DNA from 4 places in the Streptomyces malachitofuscus genome. Region 3 is predicted to be linked to each of the others. Evidence: riboswitches for the same ligand, from Rfam matches in the RefSeq annotation. Region 3 holds a riboswitch; each other region holds the start of a gene.
What was found. Region 3 has a riboswitch for cyclic di-AMP ahead of ACZ44S_RS21810 (M23 family metallopeptidase). Riboswitches for the same ligand answer to the same signal wherever they lie in the genome.

Region 1 (5,528 bases), on a different contig from region 3:
GATCATGGCGCGCGCCTTCTCCGAGGGCACCGACAAGCACTCCGCCGAGGAGTTCGCCGCCGAACTGGAGCGCTGCGGCGCCACTCTGGACGCGCACGCCGACCACCCCGGCGTCCGCCTCAGTCTGGAGGTCCCGGCCTCACGGCTCCCCAAGGGGCTCGGGCTGCTCGCCGACGCCCTCCGGGCGCCCGCGTTCGCCGACAGCGAGGTCGAACGGCTCGTCCGCAACCGCCTCGACGAGATCCCGCACGAGCTGGCGAACCCCTCCCGCCGCGCGGCGAAGGAGCTGTCCAAGGAGCTCTTCCCGGCGAGCTCGCGGATGTCACGCCCGCGCCAGGGCACCGAGGAGACGGTCGCCGGCATCGACTCCGCTGCCGTGCGCGCCTTCTACGAGAGGCATGTCCGCCCCGCCACGGCCACCGCCGTGGTCGTGGGCGACCTCACCGGCGTCGACCTGGACGAGCTGCTCGGCGACACACTGGGCGGCTGGACCGGCTCCTCGGCCCAGCCGCGGCCCATCCCGCCGGTGGTCGCCGACGACCGGGGCCGGGTCGTGATCGTGGACCGTCCCGGCGCCGTCCAGACGCAGTTGCTGATCGGCCGGATCGGCCCCGACCGGCACGACCGCGTGTGGCCCGCGCAGGTGCTCGGCACGTACTGCCTCGGCGGCACCCTCACCTCCCGCCTGGACCGCGTGCTGCGCGAGGAGAAGGGCTACACCTACGGTGTGCGGGCGTTCGGGCAGGTCCTCAGGTCCGCCCCCGACGGCACGGGCGCGGCGATGCTGGCCATCAGCGGCTCCGTCGACACGCCGAACACCGGACCCGCCCTGGACGACCTGTGGAAGGTGCTGCGCACGCTCGCCGCGGAGGGGCTCACCGACGCCGAACGCGACGTGGCCGTGCAGAACCTGGTGGGTGTGGCGCCCCTCAAGTACGAGACCGCCGCGGCCGTCGCCGGCACCCTGGCCGACCAGGTCGAGCAGCACCTGCCGGACCACTACCAGGCCGACCTGTACCGCCAGTTGGCCGCGACGGGCACCGTGGAGGCCACCGCGGCGGTCGTGAGCGCCTTCCCGGTCGACCGCCTGGTGACCGTCCTCGTCGGTGACGCGGCCCAGATCAAGGCGCCGGTCGAGGCCCTCGGGATCGGCGAAGTCACCGTCGTGACGGCCGAGTAGCGACTCGCCGGCCGGTACCCGTGCGTGGGGCCCTGGTGACACGTAAGTCACCAGGGCCCTCTTATGCCCGAATTGGGGCGGAGGTTGCCTGTCTGCCCTGTGGGATGCGCTACAAAAACCCGGATCTGTTTGGGGATGGGGCGACGTCCCGCTTAGCTTCGTGCGGGCTGTTCGTCGGGCAGTGCGCCGCATCCGCGGCACCGGACAGCCATCGCCGAGTCCCCGTACGGCGCGAGCCAGGGGAGCCGGGGACCCACCTGTAGTCCCTGGGGTGAATCGGACGCCCGCGCGTGCCGCGAGGGGGCCCGTAGGAGACCTTCCTGCTCCGAACCCGTCAGCTAACCCGGTAGGCGAGAGGGAAGGAAAGGACCAGCCTGTACATGGCGTTCACCCGCGCCACCGGGAAGCACCGTCGTCCCAGCCGGATGCAGCGCGGCACCGCCCGCGCGGCGGGCGTCGCGGCCCTCGCCGGCACCGGAGTCGTCGGCTCCCTCGCGGCTCCCGCACTCGCCGCCGAACCCGCCGCCGCGCGGACCGGCCTCACTCCCGTCGTCACCCTGGGCGACGCGGTCGCCGACCGGATCGACGCCCAGGCCGCCGCCCAGCACGAGGCCGCGCGCGAGGCGGCCGAGGCCGCCGCGCGGAAGGCCGCCGAGGAGGCCGCCCGTGAGAAGGCGGCCGAGGAGGCCGCCAAGGCCCGCGCGGAGAAGGAGCGCGCCGCGCGTGAGGCGGAGCGCAAGCGCCTCAACACCTTCGTCTCCCCGATCCCCGGGTCCTACGTCTCGACCGGCTACAAGAGCGGCGGCGCCGTCTGGTCGTCCGGCAGCCACACCGGTGTCGACTTCCACGCGGCGAGCGGCACGCCCGTCCAGTCGGTCGGCATCGGCACCGTCGTCGAGGCCGGCTGGGGCGGCGCGTACGGCAACCAGGTCGTCATCAAGATGAACGACGGCACGTACACGCAGTACGGGCACCTGTCGTCCGTCGCCGTCTCGGTGGGCCAGCAGGTCACCGCGGGACAGCAGATCGGCCTCTCCGGCGCCACCGGCAACGTCACGGGCGCGCACCTGCACTTCGAGGCCCGCACGGGCGCCGACTACGGCTCCGACCTCGACCCCGTCGCCTACCTCCGTGCGCACGGCGTGAACCTCTGAGGCAGTGCGTCCGCTCCCCGAAGCCCCGGCCCACGAGCCGGGGCTTTCGGCGTTTCGGGGGACCCGCCTGTCCAAAAAATATGTATGGATTCCCGGCCGCCGTCGGAATTTCCGGCCGATTGCAATAGAGTCACGGAACGGACGTCATTCGTCGGCGTTTCACGGGGATTAAGCCGGAGGTCGGTCATGCGTATTCCCGCGCACTCGGTGTGCACGGCGATCCGGGACGACATCGTCGCGGGTGTCCACGAGCGCGGCGGCCGGCTCACCGAGGAACTTCTCGCCCGCCGCTACGGCGTCTCCCGCGTCCCCGTCCGCGAGGCGCTGCGCACCCTGGAGGCCGAGGGCTTCGTGGTCACCCGGCGGCACGCGGGAGCGTGCGTCGCCGAACCGACCGAGCAGGAGGCCGCCGATCTGCTGGAGATGCGCACGCTCCTCGAACCGCTCGGCGCCTTGCGTGCCGCCCAGCGCCGCACCGAGGCCCATCTCAAGGTGCTGCGGGGGCTGGTCCGGCTCGGGCAGGAACGGGCCCGTCAGGGCAACAGCGACGACCTGCGCTCCTTGAGCGGCTGGTTCCACGAGACGCTCGCCCAGGCTTCCGGCAGCGCGGCCCTGACCTCGATGCTGACGCAGCTGCGGCACAAGATCGCCTGGATGTACGCCACCGAGGGTCCCGCGGACCCGGTCGAGTACTGGGCGGAGCACGGCGCGATCGTGGACGCCGTGGCGCGCGGCGACGGCGAACGCGCGCGGGCCGTCACGGCGCTGCACACCGAGCGCGCGAGCGCCGGGCACCGGCTGCGCTTCGGCCCCGGCGCCGACCGGGCCGGCCGCACGGAGCGTGTGAGGAGCTCGCAACATCCCGTAAACATGCCGAGTCTTCGCCCTTAACACGGGTGCCGTATACAAAGACGGTGCAATTCTCGGGGGTTTATTTCTGCTGCCCGTAAAGAGAGGGAAGCGGGAAAGCGAAAGGCCCGCCCGGTCGATCAGGGCGGGCCTTTCCATTGCCGCGGCGGGCGTCTGCGAGAAGACGGCCACCGCGCTCGCGCACGATTCAGACGGTCTCGGGGAGTTCCTCGAGCCCTTCGGAGACCAGCTTCGCCAGACGGTCCAGGGCGGCGTCCGCCCCTTCCGCGTCGGACGCGAGGACGATCTCCTCGCCGCCCTGGGCGCCCAGGCCCAGCACGGCGAGCATGGAGGCCGCGTTGACGGGGTTGCCCCCGGCCTTGGCGATCGTCACCGGGACGCCTGCGGCCGTGGCGGCTCGGACGAAGATGGAGGCGGGGCGGGCGTGGAGACCCTCGGCCCAGCCGACGTTGACGCGGCGCTCAGCCATGTGTTGCTGCCCTTCGGTGTTCAGGGTTGTCTAGACCAGTTTCCCACATCATGAAGCATGCCCGGAGCGGCATCCGTGCCCGCTCCCGGTGACAGCCGGACCGCGGCCTCGGTCCGGCTGTCGTCCACCACAGACTGCCTCGCGCCGTTGCCGTACGCGAGCCGTACTCTGGGGCCCATGCAGATCTCGTCGGACCGGCACGAGTATCCCGCCCACTGGGAGGCCGACGTGGTGCTGCGCGACGGCGGCACCGCGCGCATCCGCCCCATCACCGTCGATGACGCCGAGCGCCTGGTCAGCTTCTACGAGCAGGTGTCGGACGAGTCGAAGTACTACCGCTTCTTCGCGCCCTACCCTCGCCTGTCCGCCAAGGACGTCCACCGCTTCACGCACCACGACTTCGTGGACCGGGTGGGACTCGCGGCCACCATCGGCGGCGAGTTCATCGCCACCGTACGCTACGACCGGATCGCCGCCGACGGGACGCCCGCGTCCGCACCGGCCGACGAGGCGGAGGTCGCCTTCCTGGTGCAGGACGCCCACCAGGGACGGGGCGTCGCCTCCGCGCTGCTCGAGCACATCGGGGCCGTCGCGCGGGAGCGCGGCATCCGCCGGTTCGCGGCCGAGGTGCTGCCCGCCAACACCAAGATGATCAAGGTGTTCACCGACGCCGGGTACACCCAGAAGCGCAGCTTCGAGGACGGCGTCGTCCGTCTGGAGTTCGACCTCGAGCCCACGGACCGGTCCATGGCCGTGCAGTACGCGCGCGAGCAGCGCGCGGAGGCGCGCTCGGTGCAGCGGCTGCTCGCCCCCGGCTCGGTGGCGGTCGTCGGCGCCGGACGCGCACCCGGCGGCGTGGGACGCAGCATCCTCGACAACATCAGGGACGCCGGGTACACCGGCCGGCTCTACGCCGTGAACAAGGCGTTCGCGCAGGACGAGAAGGAACTCGACGGCGTGGCCGCGTACCGGTCCGTCCGGGCCGTCGACGGCCCCGTCGACCTCGCGGTCGTCGCGGTGCCCGCCGAACGCGTCCCCGAGGTCGTCACAGAGTGCGGCGAGCACGGGGTGCAGGGGCTCGTCGTGGTCTCGGCCGGTTACGCCGAGGCCGGACCCGACGGCCGCGAACGCCAGCGCGCCCTCGTCCGGCAGGCGCGTTCGTACGGCATGCGGATCATCGGCCCGAACTCGTTCGGGGTCATCAACACGGCCCCGGACGTGCGGCTGAACGCCTCGCTCGCGCCGGAGCCGCCCCGCGCGGGCCGGATCGGGCTGTTCGCCCAGTCCGGCGCGATCGGCGTCGCCCTGCTGTCGCGTCTGCACCGGCGCGGTGGCGGCGTCACCGGCGTCACGGGCGTGTCCACGTTCGTCTCGTCGGGCAACCGTGCCGACGTCTCGGGCAACGACGTCCTGCAGTACTGGTACGAGGACCCCGACACCGACGTCGCCCTGATGTACCTGGAATCCATCGGCAACCCCCGCAAGTTCACCCGCCTCGCCCGCCGGACCGCGGCCGCGAAGCCCCTGGTCGTGGTCCAGGGCGCCCGCCACGGCGCCGGGCCCCGGGGGCACGCCGTACGGGCGACCCGGCTGCCCCACGAGACGGTGTCCGCCCTGCTGCGGCAGGCCGGGGTGATCCGCGTGGACACCATCACCGAACTGGTCGACGCGGGCCTGCTGCTCGCCCGCCAGCCCCTGCCGGCCGGCCCCCGGGTGGCGATCCTCGGCAACTCCGAGTCCCTGGGCCTGCTCACCTACGAGGCCTGCCTCGCCGAGGGCCTGCGTCCGCACCCGCCGCTGGACCTCACCACGGCGGCGTCGGCGGCGGACTTCCACGCCGCACTCTCGCGCGCGC
Region 2 (5,528 bases), on a different contig from region 3:
GCCCCGCTCGTAGGGCAGGAAGCCCGCCGGGTCCGCCCCTTCGTACAGCACGGCCACCCGGGCCCCCGGCCGAACCCGGCCCACGGCGGTGGCGAACTCCGGTTCCATGAAGGGGCTGCGCGGCGCGTCCGCCGCGGCGCGCAGTTCGCGCCAGCGCTCCCGTTCCCCCTCGCCGAGCTCCTCCGGCCTCAGCACGCGCATGCGTCCACTGCTCACCTGACCCCCCGATCAAGTCCCCCCTGGACTCTTGGAAGGTACCGCCCGGGCCCACGGGGGCGGTAGATAGCGGACGATGTTCTTGCCAAACGGTGAAAGAGTCCTCAACCGGTCCGTACCCGGCGATGACGGAAGGGGAACCGCACCTAAAGCGAGCGGAAACGGGCATGGTGAATCGGACGGTCGCGTTGTCCGTATTCTCTGATCATGGCCGCACCCACCGCTTTTTCACTCATCGCCACCGACCTGGACGGGACGCTGCTGCGCGGCGACGACACCCTGTCCGACCGCTCCCTCGCCGCCCTCGCGCGGGTGGAGCGGGCCGGTGCCCGGCACCTCGTGGTGACGGGGCGTCCCGCCCCCAGGGTGCGGCCGCTCCTGGACGATCTCGGCTCCACGGGGCTCGCGGTGTGCGGCCAGGGCGCGCAGGTGTACGACGCCGGCGCGGACCGGCTGCTGTGGTCCGTCACGCTGGACCGGGAACTGGCGGAGACCGCCCTCGGCAAGATCGAGGCCGAGGTGGGGGAGGTGTACGCCGCGGTCGACCAGGACGGGGTCGACGGGCTGACGCTGATCGAGCCGGGCTATCTGATGCCGCACCCGACGCTGCCCGCGGTGCGGGTCGAGCGGCGGCGTGATCTGTGGGAGCGGCCGATCAGCAAGGTGCTGCTGCGCCACCCGCGGCTGTCCGACGACGCGTTGGCGGCGGCGGCGCGCGCGGTGGTCGGTTCGCTGGCGACGGTCACCATGTCGGGACCGGGCACCGTGGAGCTCCAGCCGTGCGGGGTGACCAAGGCGAGCGGACTGGCGCTGGCCGCCGAGCACCTGGGGCTGGGCCCGGACCGGACGATCGCCTTCGGGGACATGCCCAACGACATCCCCATGTTCGACTGGGCGGCGCACGGCGTCGCCATGGCCAACGCGCACCCGGAGCTGAAGGCGGTGGCCGACGAGGTCACCACGTCGAACGAGGACGACGGCGTGGCCGTCGTCCTCGAGCGACTGTTCGGTGGGCCGGCCGTGCTCGGCCGTCAGCGGTCGGCTCAGTACGCGCCGAAGACGTTGTCGATCGAGCCGTAGCGGTCGGCGGCGTAGTTGCAGGCCGCCGTGATGTTCGCGACCGGGTCGAACGGGTCGAAGGCGGTGCCGGGCACGTGGTAGGCCTGGAAGGTCGGGTCGATGACCTGCAGCAGGCCCTTCGACGGGGTGCCCTTGGCGGCGTTGGAGTCCCAGAGGTTGATGGCGGCCGGGTTGCCGGAGGACTCGCGCATGATGTTGCGGTGGATGGCGTCGTAGGAGCCCGGGATGCCCTGCTGCGCCATGATGTCCAGCGACTCGCGGATCCAGCCGTCGAGGTTGTCCGCGTACACCGTCGTGGAAGCGGCGGTCGTGGTGGCCGTCGTGGTGGCCGCGGAGGCGGTGGTGGCGCCGAACAGCGGGAGGGCGACCACGGCGACGCCGGTGCCGGCGACGGCGAGGGAGCGGGCGAGGCGGCGGGTGCCGAAGCGACGGAGCTGACCGGAAACGGACATGTCTGGGTTCCTCTCCTACGCCTGCGAGGTGAGCTGTCGGATTCGGGCGGGAGAGTGCCCGGCCATGCTCCGAAGGCATGGCTTCACCCCTAGCCGTTCCGGCGCGTGGCCGGCCCGGCGGCTTACCTGGGTCCCCCGCTCCTGCCGTGCGTGAGTTCGTCGGTGGGTGTGATGCGGGCGGTGGCAGGATTCGGCGTCCGCCCGGCAGGCCCGGAACGTATGCGAGAGCACATGGGGGGAACAAGTACGGGGATCACACAATCAGCCCTTTGATCTTGGATCGGGCGATTTGGGGCGCTTGATCCTTTGCGGGTGCCAAGGGTCAACTCGGTTCAGGGGGAAGGGGGAACGCCCTTCGGGTGGGCCGGTGGACCCGGCGGGCGGCGCGTGACTCACTTCACTGGTCACGGAGCCCGAGAGCATTTACCGCCAAGAGGAATTCACTTGCTAATAACGGCAAATCGGACGGACGGCCGGGCAGGATGATTGGCAGGGTGTTACGTCCGGGAAAGAGGCCATTGTCCGTTGTTATCAACCGATCAAAAGCGCTCCGCTCCCGATCCGGTACCGCCCTGCCGGTAACCCCGGGTGCTGGCGGTGATCGAAACGTGACCGGATACGCTGACTTGAGTGATGGCAGCGACCTATCGACATTCCGTGTAACCGCCAGTGGACACCAGCAGACAGGAGACCCCTCGTGACCGTCGTCGGGCCGTTCGGGCTGAGCGTGCGGGACCAGGCTCTGGAAGCCGATGTCCAGGCCGGAATGACGGCTGTCGAGGAAGGGCTGATCGAGGCCACCAAGAGTGAGGTCCCCTTCATCACCGGTGCCGCCCAGCATCTGGTGCGGGCCGGCGGCAAGCGGTTCCGTCCGCTGCTGGTGATGCTCGCCGCCCAGTTCGGCGACCCCTACGCGCCCGGCATCGTGCCGTCCGCCGTGGTCGTGGAGCTCACCCACCTGGCCACGCTCTACCACGACGACGTCATGGACGAGGCCGATGTCCGGCGCGGTGTCGACAGTGCGAACGCCCGCTGGGGCAACTCCGTCGCGGTCCTCACCGGTGACTTCCTCTTCGCCCGGGCCTCGCACATCCTGGCCGACCTCGGACCGGAGGCCGTGCGGGTGCAGGCCGAGGCGTTCGAACGGCTGGTCACCGGGCAGATCCTGGAGACCGCGGGACCGCAGGACGGCCGCGACCCCGTCGACCACTATCTGGACGTGCTCGGCGGCAAGACCGGATCGCTGGTCGCCGTCTCCTGCCGCTTCGGCGCGATGATGTCCGGCGCCGACGAGACGGTCGTGGACGTGCTCACCCAGTACGGCGAGCGGCTCGGCGTCGCCTTCCAGCTCGCCGACGACGTCCTGGACATCGCCTCCGACTCCAGCGAGTCCGGCAAGACCCCCGGCACCGACCTGCGCGAGGGCATCGCCACGCTGCCCGTGCTGCGGCTGCGCGAGCGGGCGGCCCGGCTGGGACTGGCCGAGGACATCGCCCTGTGCGAGCTGCTGGACTCCGACCTCACCGACGACGCCCGGCACGCCGAGGCGCTGCGGCTGCTGCGCGCGCACCCCGCGCTCGAGCAGGCCCGCCGGGACACCGTGCGGTACGCCGAGGAGGCGCGCGCCGCGCTGGCCCCGCTGCGGGAGTGCGAGGCGAAGGCGGCACTCGTGCAGCTGTGCGACGCGGTGGTGCACCGCGCCGGCTGAGCCCGGCCGGGCCCGAACTCCCCCGCGCCCCCTACTGGTCGGGGGAGAAAACCACCTCGCGTGTCATACCGGAGCAGTACACGGAGTTGCGTCCGGGGTCTGACGCTTCCGCGTGCGGGATTTGGTCAGATGGACCACGACGGACAACACCACTTCTCACCGGTTCGGGTGAGAATGGCGGCTCAGGGTGAAACTGGTGCGAGGACACGAGACGGAAGCCGCCGCCGACCACGGAGGGCACACATGGCACCGTACGAATCCGAGAACACGACGGCCGCGGAGGAGGTCGACGAGCCGCGCACGGGGCGGCGCAGGGCCGCGCGGTACGTCGTCCCGGTCACGGTGATGGGAGTGGCGGCCGCGACCATCGGGCTCGTCCCCGCGATCGCCAGCTCCGGCGACCCCGACCTGCCGGAGATCACCGCTGCGCAGCTCATCGAGAAGATCGCGAAGTCGGACGTCGAGCAGCTGTCCGGCACCGTGAAGATCACCACGGACCTCGGACTGCCGAACCTCGGCGGCCTGGAGAACAGCATCGCGTCCGGCGCGATGGGGCAGGGCGAGGAGGGCGGCTCCTCGGCCGACCCGTCCGCCAAGCTCACCGAACTGGCGTCCGGCACGCACACGCTGCGGGTCGCCGCCGACGGCCCCGACCGGCAGAAGGTGTCGCTCCTCGAGGACGCCGCCGAGTACAGCCTGATCCGCAACGGCGAGGACCTCTGGGGCTACGACAGCGGGTCCAACGCGGTCTACCACGCCACCGTCGACACGTCCGGCGAGGAGCGGGAGCAGCAGCCCCCGGCCACCCCGAAGGACTTCGCCGAGGAGGCGCTGAAGTCGGTCGACGACACCACGTCCGTGACCGTCGACGGCACCGCCCAGGTGGCCGGCCGGGACGCCTACAAGCTGGTCGTCGAGCCCAAGCAGTCCGGCTCCACGGTCGGCGCGATCAGTATCGCGGTCGACCACAAGACCGGTATGCCGCTGAAGTTCACGCTCACCCCGTCGAGCGGCGGCGCGGCCGTCGTGGACGTCGGCTTCACCAAGGTGAGCTTCGACCGGCCGGCCGCGTCGACCTTCGAGTTCACCCCGCCCAAGGGCGCCGAGGTGACCGAGGACGACGCACTCGACCACGGCCGGGAGCACCCCGGAAAGCCGGAGCGGGCCCCCAAGTCGGAGGAGGACCTGGCCAAGGGCCTCGACGGGCTGAAGATGCTCGGCGAGGGCTGGAACTCCATCGCCACCTTCGACACCGGCAGCGAGGGCGGCCTGCCCACCGGTGAGGCCGGCGGTGACCTCGGCGGCTTCCTCGGCTCGCTCGGCGACCAGGTCAAGGGCGACTTCGGCACCGGCACGGTGTTCAGCACCCGCCTGGTCAACGCCCTGATCACCGAGGACGGCAAGGTCTACGTGGGCACCGTCACCAAGGACGCGCTCGTGAAGGCGGCCGACGCGGGGAAGTAGGCCGCACAACCGTACGACAGGACAGGGAACGAGGGAGCCGATGGCAGAGGCGTCCGCCGGCGAGCCGGACGGGGAGCACGCGGGTGAGGGAGTCATCACCACCCGCGCGCTCACCAAGCGCTACCGCGGCGGACAGCTCGCCGTCGACGGTCTGCGGCTGACCGTCCCGGCGGGCAGCGTCTTCGGCTTCCTCGGCCCCAACGGCTCGGGCAAGACCACCACCATCCGCATGCTGATGGGGCTGATCGAGCCGACCTCCGGCACGGCGCACGTCCTGGGGCGGCCCATGCCGCGCTCCGCGCGCGCCGTCCTGCCCCACGTCGGGGCCCTCATCGAGGGCCCCGCCCTCTACGGCTTCCTCTCCGGCCGGGACAACCTGCTGCGCTACGACGCCGCCGATCCCACCGCCGATCCGCGCACCCGGCGCGCCCGCGTGGCCGCCGCACTGGACCGGGTGGGCCTCACGGCCGCCGCGGGCAAGAAGGCGAAGGCGTACTCCCTCGGCATGAAGCAGCGCCTCGGTCTCGCGGCCGCGCTGCTCCAGCCGCGCCGGCTGCTCGTCCTGGACGAGCCGACCAACGGCCTCGACCCGCAGGGCATGCGGGAGA
Region 3 (5,528 bases):
CCAGTCTTCTGGTGATCAGCCCTAAGACGGTGGAGCGACACCGCGCCAACCTGCTGGCCAAGCTCGGTCTGAAGGACCGCCTGGAGCTCACCCGGTACGCCATCCGCGTCGGCCTGATCGAACCCTGAACCGTCGTCCGGGCCGGCCGGGGGCGCGGGCGGCGCACCGCCGGGCGGGTTGTCAGACTTGACCCGGGCCGCGCAGCGGTCCCGCCAGCCGCCGATCCCTCCCGGAGTGCGCCGATGCCCCGTCCGTACGTCCTGCTGTCCGCCGCCGTCTCCCTCGACGGCTACCTGGACGACACCGGTCCCGAGCGGCTGCTGCTGTCCGGCCCGGCCGACTTCGACCGGGTCGACGAGGTGCGGGCATCCGTGGACGCCATCCTGGTCGGCGCCGGCACGATCCGCGCCGACAACCCCCGGCTGCTGGTCAACTCGCCCGAGCGCCGCGCCGCCCGTCTCGCCGAGGGCAGGCCCGAGTATCCGCTCAAGGTGACCGTGAGCGGGTCCGGGGAGCTGGACCCGGCGGCGCAGTTCTGGCACACCGGTGGCGAGAAGGTCCTCTACACCACCGACAAGGGCGCCGAGCGCGCCCGCGCCCTCGGCCTCGCCGCCGATGTGGTCCCGCTCGGCCCGGAGCTCGACTGGCGACGCCTGCTGGAGCATCTGGGCGCCGTGCGCGGGGTGCGGCGGCTGATGGTGGAGGGCGGCGGCCGTGTCCACACCCAGCTGCTCACCGAGGGCCTCGCCGACGAGCTCCAGCTGGTCCTCGCCCCGCTGTTCGTCGGTGACGCGGACGCCCCCCGTCTGTTCGGGCCCGGCTCCTACCAGGGCGGCCGGCTGCGGCTGGTGGAGACCCGCCCGATAGGCGATGTGGTCCTGATGCGCTACGAGCCCACGGCGCCCGGCACCGGCGCGCTGCCCGTCGCCGCCGACCACCACTGGCTGGCCCTCGCCTGCGAGCTGGCCGCGCAGTGTCCGCCCTCGGAGACGGCGTTCAGTGTGGGCGCGGTGGTGGTGGCCGCGGACGGCACGGAGCTGGCGCGGGGCCACTCCCGGGAGGGCGGTGACCCGGTGGTGCACGCGGAGGAGGCCGCGCTCGCCAAGACCGATCCCACGGACCCCCGGCTCGCCGGTGCCACCGTGTACTCGAGCCTGGAGCCGTGCGCCCGGCGCGCGTCGCGGCCGGCGCCCTGCGCGGGGCTGATCCTGGACGCGGGGGTACGGCGGGTGGTCACGGCCTGGCGGGAGCCGGACACGTTCGTGGCCGGTGCCGACGGCAGCGCGGTACTGGCGGACGGGGGCGCCACCGTGGTCGTCCTGCCGGAGTTCGAGGACCGTGCGAAGGCGCCGAACGGCCACTTGACCGGCCGCTGAGACGGGGCCGCGGGTAATGGGTGTGCGGCATGTCCCGCGGATGGCGTACACTGGTCTCAACGACGCGGGGTGGAGCAGCTCGGTAGCTCGCTGGGCTCATAACCCAGAGGTCGCAGGTTCAAATCCTGTCCCCGCTACTGAAGGCCGAGGGCCGGAATCCGACAAGGGTTCCGGCCCTCGGTGTTTCCCGTCGTCTCCCTCTCCATCACTCAAGGTGAGCGAACCGTCCCGCAGCGCATAACAACTGACACACCGTCAGTAGCCGTCCCGCGGCTGAGTTGAGGTCAACTCGCCCGTTTTTGCCCGCTCGTGGCAGGTAAGTCCACGCGAAATTCGTTAACGATCAAGAGGAACGGCTTGGAATCCGGCCCTCGCGTCTATTAACGTTCGATAACGCAGCGCGGTCGTCCCAGCCGTCACAGAAGTCGGCTCCGTGCGCACGCGCCGAATCCCGCAAGGGAACCGGGGAACCACCACCATGGGGTGAATCGTGTGGATGCAGCCGTGGCAACACGGCTCGTATACGCGCGTAGGAGACCTTCCTGCTCCGAACCCGTCAGCTAACCCGGTAGGCGAGAAGGAAGGAAAGGAGCGCGCCCACGTGGCGTCCAACCCGCCTGCCCCCGAGGCCCCGTTCAAGCCGAGCGACACCTTCGTCTACGGCGGTGTCCGCACCGACGAGGGCCCCTTCGAGGAGTGGAACCCCACCGCGGAGTCCATTCGCCCGGTACGTGGCCGGCACCGCGTCTCCAAGCAGCGCGGGGGAGGGCTCGCCCGCAGCTCCACCGTTCTCGGCGTCGGCGTCATAGCGGCGGTCGGCGCCGGCGGTATGGCCAGCGCCCAGACCGGCAAGCCGCCGGTCTCCATCTCCATGCCCGACCTCCCCAATGTGGGTTCCCTCATCTCCGACGAGGAAACGCCCGAGGGTTCGGCCACCCCCCTCAGCAGCCTCGGCATGACCACCGCCGAAGCCGAGCAGGGCACCGAGGGCGCCGGCGAGGCGCTGCGCACCCGGATCATGGCCCAGGTCGAGCAGCAGCAGAGCCAGGCCGAGACCAAGGCCGCCGCCGAGGCCGTCGCCGCCGCCGAGAAGCAGGCCGCCGAGGCCGCCGCCAAGGCGGAGAAGGAGGCCAAGGCCAAGGCCGAGGCCGCCAAGAAGAAGGCGGAGGAGGAGGCCGCGAAGAAGGCCGAGGCCGAGCGTCTCGCCCAGCTGGCCAAGCAGTACACGCTGCCGACCTCGTCGTACACCATCTCCTCCACGTTCGGCCAGGCCGGCGCCTACTGGTCCTCCGGCCAGCACACCGGCCTCGACTTCGCCGCCCCCACGGGCACGCTGATCAAGGCGGTCCACACCGGCACGATCACCTCCGCCGGCTGGGACGGCTCCTACGGCTACAAGACCGTGCTGACCCTCGAGGACGGCACCGAGATCTGGTACGCCCACCAGTCCTCCATCAGCGTCAGCGTCGGCCAGAAGGTCAACACCGGCGATGTGATCGGCCGCGTCGGCTCCACCGGCAACTCCACCGGTGCCCACCTCCACCTCGAGGTCCACGCCGGCGGCTCCTCCTCCGGCATCGACCCGATGGCGTGGCTGCAGAGCAAGGGCCTCACCCCCTGATCTCCGCCACCCCCTGAACCCTGCCGCTCCTGAACCCCGGCAGTCCCGACGACGACCCCCCGACGTCAGGGCTGCCGGTCAGGTGTTTCCGGGGCCCTTCGCCCTTCGTTCGGATCCGTCAGAAGCGGTGGGCGTCGGAGCCGTAGGCGGGATAGGGATGCCCGTAGGGCGGGCTTCCGTGCGCGGGATGCCCGTACGGCGGATGCCCGTACGCCCCGTGCACCGGCCACGGAGCGGGAGCGACCGGAACCGGCGGTGCGGTGAGACGGGCCGCGTGGTCCAGGGCCGGACGCGCCGCACCCCGCCGGTGCCACAGCTCCAGCAGCAGCTCCCGTTCCCGGGTGACGAAGTCCGCCCCGGCCCGCCCCAGCCGGCCGCGGTGCCGCAGGAACGCCAGCGAGGTGGCGTACGCCTCGTACTGCGCGACCGCCCGCGCCGCCGGCTTCCCGCCGTACCGGCGCGCGTACTGCCGGGCGAGGCGCCGCGCCCGCATCGAGCCCAGGGCGAACGGCTCCGCCGGGGTGAGCCAGCCGGCCACCGCGTACGCGGGCAGCTCCGTCCGGACGGTCCGCAGCTCACGCTGCCGCGTCCACACCACCAGCCAGGTCAGCAGCCCGAACGCCGGCACCATGAACGCCGCATACACCGCGATGAAACCGTACTGGCCCAGGGTGGTCGAGCCGTTCCACAGGGCGTGCATGCCCATCGCGAGGAGCAGACCGCACCACGGGAGCAGCGCGCGCCGGACCCGCTGCCGGTCCGTGGACAGCGCGGCGATGCCGAAGCCGATCCCGGTGAGCACGGTGAACAGGGGGTGCGCGAACGGTGACATGACGATCCGCACGAAGAAGGTCGCCGCGGTGACCGAGGCCATGCCGCTGTCGCCGGTGAGCTGGTCGGTGCCGAAGGCGGTGCCGAGATAGAGGATGTTCTCGGTGAAGGCGAAGCCGGTGGCGGTGACCCCGGCTATCACCACGCCGTCGAGAATCCCGGTGAAGTCGCGTCTGCGGAACAGGAAGACCAGGAGGACGGCCGCGGCCTTCGCGGACTCCTCCACGACCGGGGCTATGACGGTCGCCCCCAGCGTGTCGGCGCCGGTCGGGTCGGCGGTCGCCGTCGCTATCCACTGCGTGGCGAAACTGTTCGCCACGATCGCTATCAGTGCCGCCGCACACGCACCCCAGGCGAAGGAGAACAGCAGGTTCCGCCAGGGGCCCGGCTCCACCCGGTCCAGCCAGCGGAAGGCGGCCATGAGCAGCGGCACGGGGAGGACGGCGAGACCCAGTCCGACCAGGAATCCCTGGGTTCCCGTCTGCTCGCGGACCAGGGCGAGGATCACCAGACCGGACAGTGTGAGCAGGGTGGTCAGTGCGCCGTACCGCACCCAGGGCCGCTGCCACCAGTGTGCGGGCCCCAGCGTTCCGCCGGAGGCTTCGCCGGGGTGCGTCGGGTACGGAGGGCTGGTGGCCACGGGATCGACCCTAACGAGGGAGGGGCAGGACTGCGTGCGGGCTCGGGTCCGGCCTCGGGACTACTCCTGAGCCTGGTGCCCGGTCCGCTCCTCGTGCGGTACGCGGCGGAAGAGCAAGTCGTTCACGACATGACCCTTGTCCAGTCCCTGGCCCTCGAAACGGGTGCGCGGACGGAACTCGGGACGTGACGCGAAACCGCCGTCCGCCTGCGTGTTCTCGAAGGCGGGGTGCGCGGTGAGCACCTCGAGCATCTGCTCCGCGTAGGGCTCCCAGTCGGTGGCGCAGTGCACGACCGCCCCCGGCTGCAGCCGGGTCGCGGCGAGGGTGAGGAACTCCGGCTGGATCAGCCGGCGCTTGTGGTGCCGCTTCTTGGGCCACGGGTCGGGGAAGTAGACGCGCAGCCCGTCCAGGGAGTCCGGGGCCAGCATCTCGCGCAGCAGGATGATCGCGTCGCCGTTGCCGACCCGGACGTTGGTCAGCCCCTGCTGGTCGGCGAGGTTCAGGAGATTGCCCTGGCCGGGGGTGTGGACGTCCACGGCGAGGATGTTGGTGGCCGGATCGGCGGCGGCCATCGCCGCGGTGGCCTCGCCCATGCCGAAGCCGATCTCCAGGACGACCGGATTGCCGTTGCCGAAGAACGCGGCGAGGTCCAGCGGGCCGCTGCCGTCGATGTCGAAACCCCACCGGGGCCACAGCCGCTGCAGGGCGTCCGCCTGTCCGGCGGTGACACGGCTGCGGCGCGGCTGGAAACTGCGGATCCGCCGCTCGAAATGCGACCCGGCCGGGTCGGCCTTCGGCCCGTCCGGGAACCGCGGCTCGCCCTTGGCCCGGGTACGGCGGATCGACACACCGGGCGTGGGTGCGGAGTGCGGTGCTTCGGGGGTGCTCACGGAGTCAGACACAGTGCTTCGATTTTACGGGGGCGCGGCGGGCGGACGTCGTGCTCTCACCGCCCGTCCGGCGTGAGCTGCGCCATCGCCCGCCGCGCGATCTCCCGTCCGATCGGCAGGGACGCCGTCGCCGCGGGAGAGGGCGCGTTCAGCACGTGCACCGCGTGGG
Region 4 (5,528 bases), on a different contig from region 3:
GTTGTTCAGCTGGGAGTTCGCCGCCGATCCGTACCCCGCCTACGCCTGGCTGCGTGAGCACGCCCCCGTGCACCGGACCCGGCTGCCCAGCGGTGTGGAGGCCTGGCTGGTCACGCGGTACGCGGACGCCAAGCAGACCCTCGCCGACCACCGCCTGTCCAAGAACCCCGCGCACCACGACGAGCCCGCGCACGCCAAGGGCAAGACGGGCATCCCCGGTGAGCGCCAGGCGGAGCTGATGACGCATCTGCTGAACATCGATCCGCCGGACCACACCCGGCTGCGGCGGCTGGTCAGCAAGGCGTTCACCCCGCGCCGTGTCGCGGAGTTCGCGCCGCGCGTGCAGGAGCTCACCGACGGACTCATCGACCGTTTCGCGGACCGGGGCTCCGCCGACCTCATCCACGAGTTCGCCTTCCCCCTTCCCATCTACGCCATCTGCGACCTGCTCGGCGTCCCGCGGGAGGACCAGGACGACTTCCGGGACTGGGCGGGCATGATGATCCGTCACGGCGGGGGACCACGTGGCGGGGTCGCCCGGTCCGTGAAGAAGATGCGCGGCTATCTCGCCGAGCTGATCCACCGCAAACGCGAGGCTCTGCCCGCCGAGCCCGCCCCCGGCGAGGACCTCATCTCCGGTCTCATCCGCGCCTCCGACCACGGTGAGCACCTCACCGAGAACGAGGCCGCCGCCATGGCGTTCATCCTGCTGTTCGCGGGCTTCGAGACCACCGTGAACCTCATCGGCAACGGCACCTACGCCCTGCTCACCCATCCCGGTCAGCGCGCACGCCTGCAACGGGCCCTCGCCGCCGGGGACCACGGGCTGCTGGAGACCGGTGTGGAGGAACTCCTGCGCTACGACGGCCCCGTGGAACTCGCCACCTGGCGGTTCGCCACCGAGCCGGTCACCATCGGCGGGCAGCGCATCGCGGCGGGCGACCCGGTGCTCGTCGTCCTCGCCGCCGCGGACCGGGACCCGGACCGGTTCGCCGACCCGGACGTGCTCGATCTCGGCCGGCGCGACAACCAGCATCTGGGATACGGCCACGGCATCCACTACTGCCTCGGCGCCCCGCTGGCCCGGCTGGAGGGGCAGACCGCGCTCGCCACGCTGCTGACCAGGCTTCCGGACCTGCGGCCGGCGGTGGAACCGGACGAACTCCGGTGGCGCGGCGGGCTCATCATGCGCGGACTGCGCACGCTTCCGGTGGAATTCACCCCTCCGCAAAAGTGACGGACCGTGCTCCGCTCCATGCACCCCGAGCGGACCAGCGCAAACGTGACACGCCCTCAACTCTGTGATCTTCACGTGATCTGCGCGGCATTAACTTGTGACAAGTGATCGTCTGCCGATACGTTCACCCATCAAGTGCGGCGCTCCGTCTCGGGCTCCATGCGCCGCGCCTGTTCATCGCTGTCGTTGAAAGGTCTCCGCATGCTCTCCGGGAACGGTCGGCACCGACGCCCCCGCCAGGCTCCGGCTCTCCTCGTCGCGGCCGGAGTGACCGGCTCCGCCATCGCGATCCCTCTTCTCGGGGCCGGCAGCGCCAGCGCAGCCGACGGCACCACCTGGGACCGGATCGCCGAGTGCGAGAGCGGTGGCTCCTGGAGCCAGAACACCGGCAACGGTTACTACGGCGGCCTGCAGTTGACCCAGGACGACTGGGAGAGGTACGGCGGTCTGGACTACGCGCCGAGCGCCGACCAGGCCAGCCGCGGCCAGCAGATAGCCGTGGCCGAGGCGATCCTCGCCGACCAGGGTGTCGGAGCGTGGCGCACCTGTGGCCTGCTCGCGGGCCTGGGGCAGGACGCGCCCGCGGCCGGCACGGGTACGTCCGGCTCGTCGGACGCGTCCGCCTCGCCGGACTCCGGCGATGAGCCGGCTTCCTCCTCTCCGTCGGCCACGGCCGACCCGTCGTCCGGTGCGGACGGCGAGAAGGGGACCCCGAAGGGCGCGGACGGCGAATCGGGTGAAAACGGCAAGTCGACCGAATCGGATGCCGCTTCAGGTGGCGACGAGGGCGGTGGCGCCGACGGCGGCGAGAGCGTGGACACCGGCGCCTCCCCCTCCGCCTCGGCCACGCCCGATGGTGACGAGCCGGACAAGGCGGGGCAGAGCGACCGTCCTTCGGCGGACAGTGGTGGCGAGGGCACCGGTCGCCACCGCGGGGCCGGCGCCGAGGAGGGCGAGGAGCGCCCCTCGGAGTCGTCCGGCCGGCATGCGCGCGGTCTCGACGCCTGGGGTGGTTCCGGCGACAGCTCCTACACCGTGGACACCGGGGACAGCCTCTCGTCCATCGCCGACTCCCTTGCGGTCGACGGCGGATGGCGTGCGCTCTACGCCGTCAACGCCCAGCTCATCGGCGCCGACCCGGACTACATCCTGCCGGGTCAGGAGCTTGACGTAGAGGTCGAACCGGGCGAAAAGTGACATCCGAAATCGCCCGGACGCGGGGCCGGTTGGCGTCATGGTTCGCGCTGAATGTCCGGTTTAAAGGCTGTGAGAGATAGGTCTCAGAAGCCGTGATCGTCTTTGATATTCCGCGAATCGCGTGTCTACGGTCGTGACCGCTCGCCACCGCGGGCCCCGGCTGCCGCCACGCCGAATCCTGCCAGTGGCAGCACGGGAACAGTCGTCGCGTCATGCGCCGTAGGCAGGAGCGGGGGACCCAAGGTAAGTGCCCTTTCCGGTGATTGACACCGGTTCGGGCTTGGGGTGAAGCCGCCTCCCGGGAGGGACGCGGCCGGGCAACTCAACCGGCCCGAACCCGACAGCTCACCTCGCAGGCGTCGGTGAGGGGATCCATCCATGCTGTTTTCCGGCAAGGGCAAGCACCGTCGTCCGTCCAAGGCCACCCGCGCCATCGCCGTCGCCGGTGTCGCCTCCGCCGCCGTCGCCGCCCCGCTGATGGCGGCCGGCAGCGCCTCCGCCGCCACCGCGTCCGAGTGGGACGCCGTCGCCCAGTGCGAGTCCGGCGGCAACTGGTCCATCAACACCGGCAACGGTTACTACGGCGGTCTGCAGTTCTCCGCCTCCACCTGGGCCGGCTACGGCGGCACGAAGTACGCCGCCAGCGCCGACCAGGCCACCAAGGCCCAGCAGATCGAGATCGCCGAGAAGGTCCTGGCGGGCCAGGGCAAGGGTGCCTGGCCGGTCTGCGGCAAGGGTCTGTCCAACGCCGCCTACACCGGCTCCTCCGCCGGCGACTCGGCCGGCTCCGCGCAGAGCACCCAGCCCCGCGAGACCGAGCAGAAGGCCTCCCGCTCCGCCGAGCGCCCGGCCGCCGAGAAGCAGGCCGAGCCGAAGGCCGAGAAGAAGACCGTCACCACCCCCACCGGCAAGAAGGTCGAGAAGGGCGACGGCGAGTACAAGGTCGTCAAGGGTGACACCCTCAGCTCCATCGCCGAGGAGCACGACGTCGAGGGCGGCTGGGCGAAGCTGTTCAAGCTGAACGACGACATCGTCCAGGACGCCGACCTGATCTACCCGGGCCAGCAGCTGCACCTGAAGTAAGGGAAAGCAGCAGGTCCCTCCCCGTCCCCACGGGCTCCCCGCCCCGGTGCGTCTTCCCCCGTACGCACCGGGGCGGGGTCATGCACGGGCACTTTCCGGTCACGGTTTCCGGAACCGTCTTTGTTCCGTACGGAAACAATTTACGCTCGGTTCTGTCCATGGGGTGGGCGGCCGGATGGCCGATCGCCCGGAGCCGGTTAGGCTCGGTCTCGCAAGACCCCCGTGGCCTTGCTCACCCGCGTCACATCCAAGAAGGAGATGCTCGTGCCGTCCATCGACGTCGTCGTAGCCCGGGAAATCCTGGACTCCCGAGGCAACCCCACGGTCGAGGTCGAGGTCGGCCTCGACGACGGCAGCACGGGTCGTGCCGCCGTCCCGTCCGGCGCCTCCACCGGCGCCTTCGAGGCCATCGAACTCCGTGACGGCGATGCCAACCGTTACCTGGGCAAGGGCGTCGAGAAGGCCGTCCTGGCCGTCATCGAGCAGATCGGCCCGGAGCTCGTCGGCTACGACGCCACCGAACAGCGTCTGATCGACCAGGCGATGTTCGACCTGGACGCCACCGACAACAAGGGCTCCCTCGGCGCCAACGCCATCCTCGGCGTCTCGCTCGCCGTCGCCCACGCCGCCTCCGAGGCCTCCGACCTCCCGCTCTTCCGCTACCTGGGCGGTCCGAACGCGCACCTGCTGCCGGTGCCGATGATGAACATCCTGAACGGCGGCTCGCACGCCGACTCCAACGTGGACATCCAGGAGTTCATGATCGCCCCGATCGGCGCGGAGTCCTTCTCCGAGGCCCTGCGCTGGGGCACCGAGGTCTACCACACGCTGAAGAAGGTCCTGAAGAGCAAGGGCCTGGCCACCGGCCTCGGCGACGAGGGCGGCTTCGCCCCCAACCTCGGCTCCAACCGTGAGGCCCTCGACCTGATCCTCGAGGCCGTCAAGGAGGCCGGCTACACCCCCGGCGAGCAGATCGCCCTCGCGCTGGACGTCGCCGCGTCCGAGTTCTACAAGGACGGCTCCTACACCTTCGAGGGCAAGGAGCGCTCGGCCGCCGAGATGACCGAGTACTACGCCGAGCTCGTCGAGGCGTACCCGCTCGTCTCCATCGAGGACCCGCTGTTCGAGGACGACTGGGAGGGCTGGAAGACCATCACCGCCAAGCTCGGTGACAAGGTCCAGCTCGTCGGCGACGACCTGTTCGTCACCAACCCCGAGCGCCTCGCCCGCGGCATCGAGGAGGGCGCCGCCAACGCCCTGCTGGTCAAGGTCAACCAGATCGGCTCGCTGACCGAGACCCTGGACGCCGTCGAGCTGGCCCAGCGCAACGGCTTCAAGTGCATGATGTCCCACCGCTCCGGCGAGACCGAGGACGTCACCATCGCCGACCTGGCCGTCGCCACCAACTGCGGCCAGATCAAGACCGGCGCCCCGGCCCGCTCCGAGCGCGTCGCCAAGTACAACCAGCTGCTGCGCATCGAGGAGATCCTCGACGACGCCGCGGTGTACGCCGGCCGCAGCGCCTTCCCGCGGTTCCGCTCCGAGGGCTGAGCGCCCGTTCGCAGGCAGCGTCGTACGTACGTCCCCGTACGCGGTCCCGTACCGTGTGCGGGGACGTACGCGCGTAGGACGGTGAACGGGAGGCGGGATCATGGCGGTGCTGTGCTGTCCCGGGGGGCAACCCCCGGACCCCCGGCCGGTACGTCAGGGCGCCGGCGCGTGGATGCGGAGCGCGACTCCGTGACCGGGCGGGACCGTTTCTCCACCGCGACCAGGATCCGGCTGATCGGCGAGCAGACCGCCGCCCGGGTCTACCGCTCGCAGACCAGGCGGCAGGCCCGCCGCTCCCGGCTGACCGGAAGGGCGGCGCTGCTCGCCCTGGTGGTCTGCTCGCTGGTCGTGGCCCTCGCCTACCCCATGCGGCAGTACGTCTCCCAGCGGGCCGACATCGCCGACCTCCAGCAGGAGCAGGACGAGACCCGTCAGCGGGTCGAGCGGCTGCGCGACATGA

Region 1: linked by a shared signal. The riboswitch ahead of ACZ44S_RS12520 (M23 family metallopeptidase) and the one ahead of ACZ44S_RS21810 (M23 family metallopeptidase) in region 3 are both predicted to bind cyclic di-AMP.
Region 2: linked by a shared signal. The riboswitch ahead of ACZ44S_RS37075 (transglycosylase SLT domain-containing protein) and the one ahead of ACZ44S_RS21810 (M23 family metallopeptidase) in region 3 are both predicted to bind cyclic di-AMP.
Region 4: linked by a shared signal. The riboswitch ahead of ACZ44S_RS25345 (transglycosylase family protein) and the one ahead of ACZ44S_RS21810 (M23 family metallopeptidase) in region 3 are both predicted to bind cyclic di-AMP.

Annotation. Positions count from the first base shown of each region.
Region 1 covers NZ_JBVIGA010000007.1:106,566-112,093, forward strand. The annotation lists gene ACZ44S_RS12515 (M16 family metallopeptidase) at 1-1,180, shown strand, start outside; cyclic di-AMP (ydaO/yuaA leader) riboswitch at 1,383-1,548, shown strand; gene ACZ44S_RS12520 (M23 family metallopeptidase) at 1,561-2,334, shown strand; gene ACZ44S_RS12525 (GntR family transcriptional regulator) at 2,521-3,225, shown strand; gene ACZ44S_RS12530 (HPr family phosphocarrier protein) at 3,392-3,673, opposite strand; gene ACZ44S_RS12535 (bifunctional acetate--CoA ligase family protein/GNAT family N-acetyltransferase) at 3,851-5,528, shown strand, end outside.
Region 2 covers NZ_JBVIGA010000042.1:37,369-42,896, forward strand. The annotation lists gene ACZ44S_RS37065 (GNAT family N-acetyltransferase) at 1-201, opposite strand, end outside; gene ACZ44S_RS37070 (HAD family hydrolase) at 424-1,296, shown strand; gene ACZ44S_RS37075 (transglycosylase SLT domain-containing protein) at 1,260-1,748, opposite strand; cyclic di-AMP (ydaO/yuaA leader) riboswitch at 1,752-1,920, opposite strand; gene ACZ44S_RS37080 (polyprenyl synthetase family protein) at 2,446-3,456, shown strand; gene ACZ44S_RS37085 (LolA family protein) at 3,700-4,920, shown strand; gene ACZ44S_RS37090 (ATP-binding cassette domain-containing protein) at 4,961-5,528, shown strand, end outside.
Region 3 covers NZ_JBVIGA010000014.1:208,182-213,709, forward strand. The annotation lists gene ACZ44S_RS21795 (response regulator) at 1-128, shown strand, start outside; gene ACZ44S_RS21800 (dihydrofolate reductase family protein) at 243-1,376, shown strand; tRNA gene ACZ44S_RS21805 (tRNA-Met) at 1,440-1,513, shown strand; cyclic di-AMP (ydaO/yuaA leader) riboswitch at 1,809-1,966, shown strand; gene ACZ44S_RS21810 (M23 family metallopeptidase) at 1,978-2,997, shown strand; gene ACZ44S_RS21815 (PrsW family intramembrane metalloprotease) at 3,116-4,468, opposite strand; gene trmB (tRNA (guanosine(46)-N7)-methyltransferase TrmB) at 4,529-5,371, opposite strand; gene lhgO (L-2-hydroxyglutarate oxidase) at 5,416-5,528, opposite strand, start outside.
Region 4 covers NZ_JBVIGA010000018.1:123,538-129,065, forward strand. The annotation lists gene ACZ44S_RS25335 (cytochrome P450 family protein) at 1-1,237, shown strand, start outside; gene ACZ44S_RS25340 (transglycosylase family protein) at 1,439-2,434, shown strand; cyclic di-AMP (ydaO/yuaA leader) riboswitch at 2,640-2,808, shown strand; gene ACZ44S_RS25345 (transglycosylase family protein) at 2,813-3,517, shown strand; gene eno (phosphopyruvate hydratase) at 3,782-5,068, shown strand; gene ACZ44S_RS25355 (FtsB family cell division protein) at 5,258-5,528, shown strand, end outside.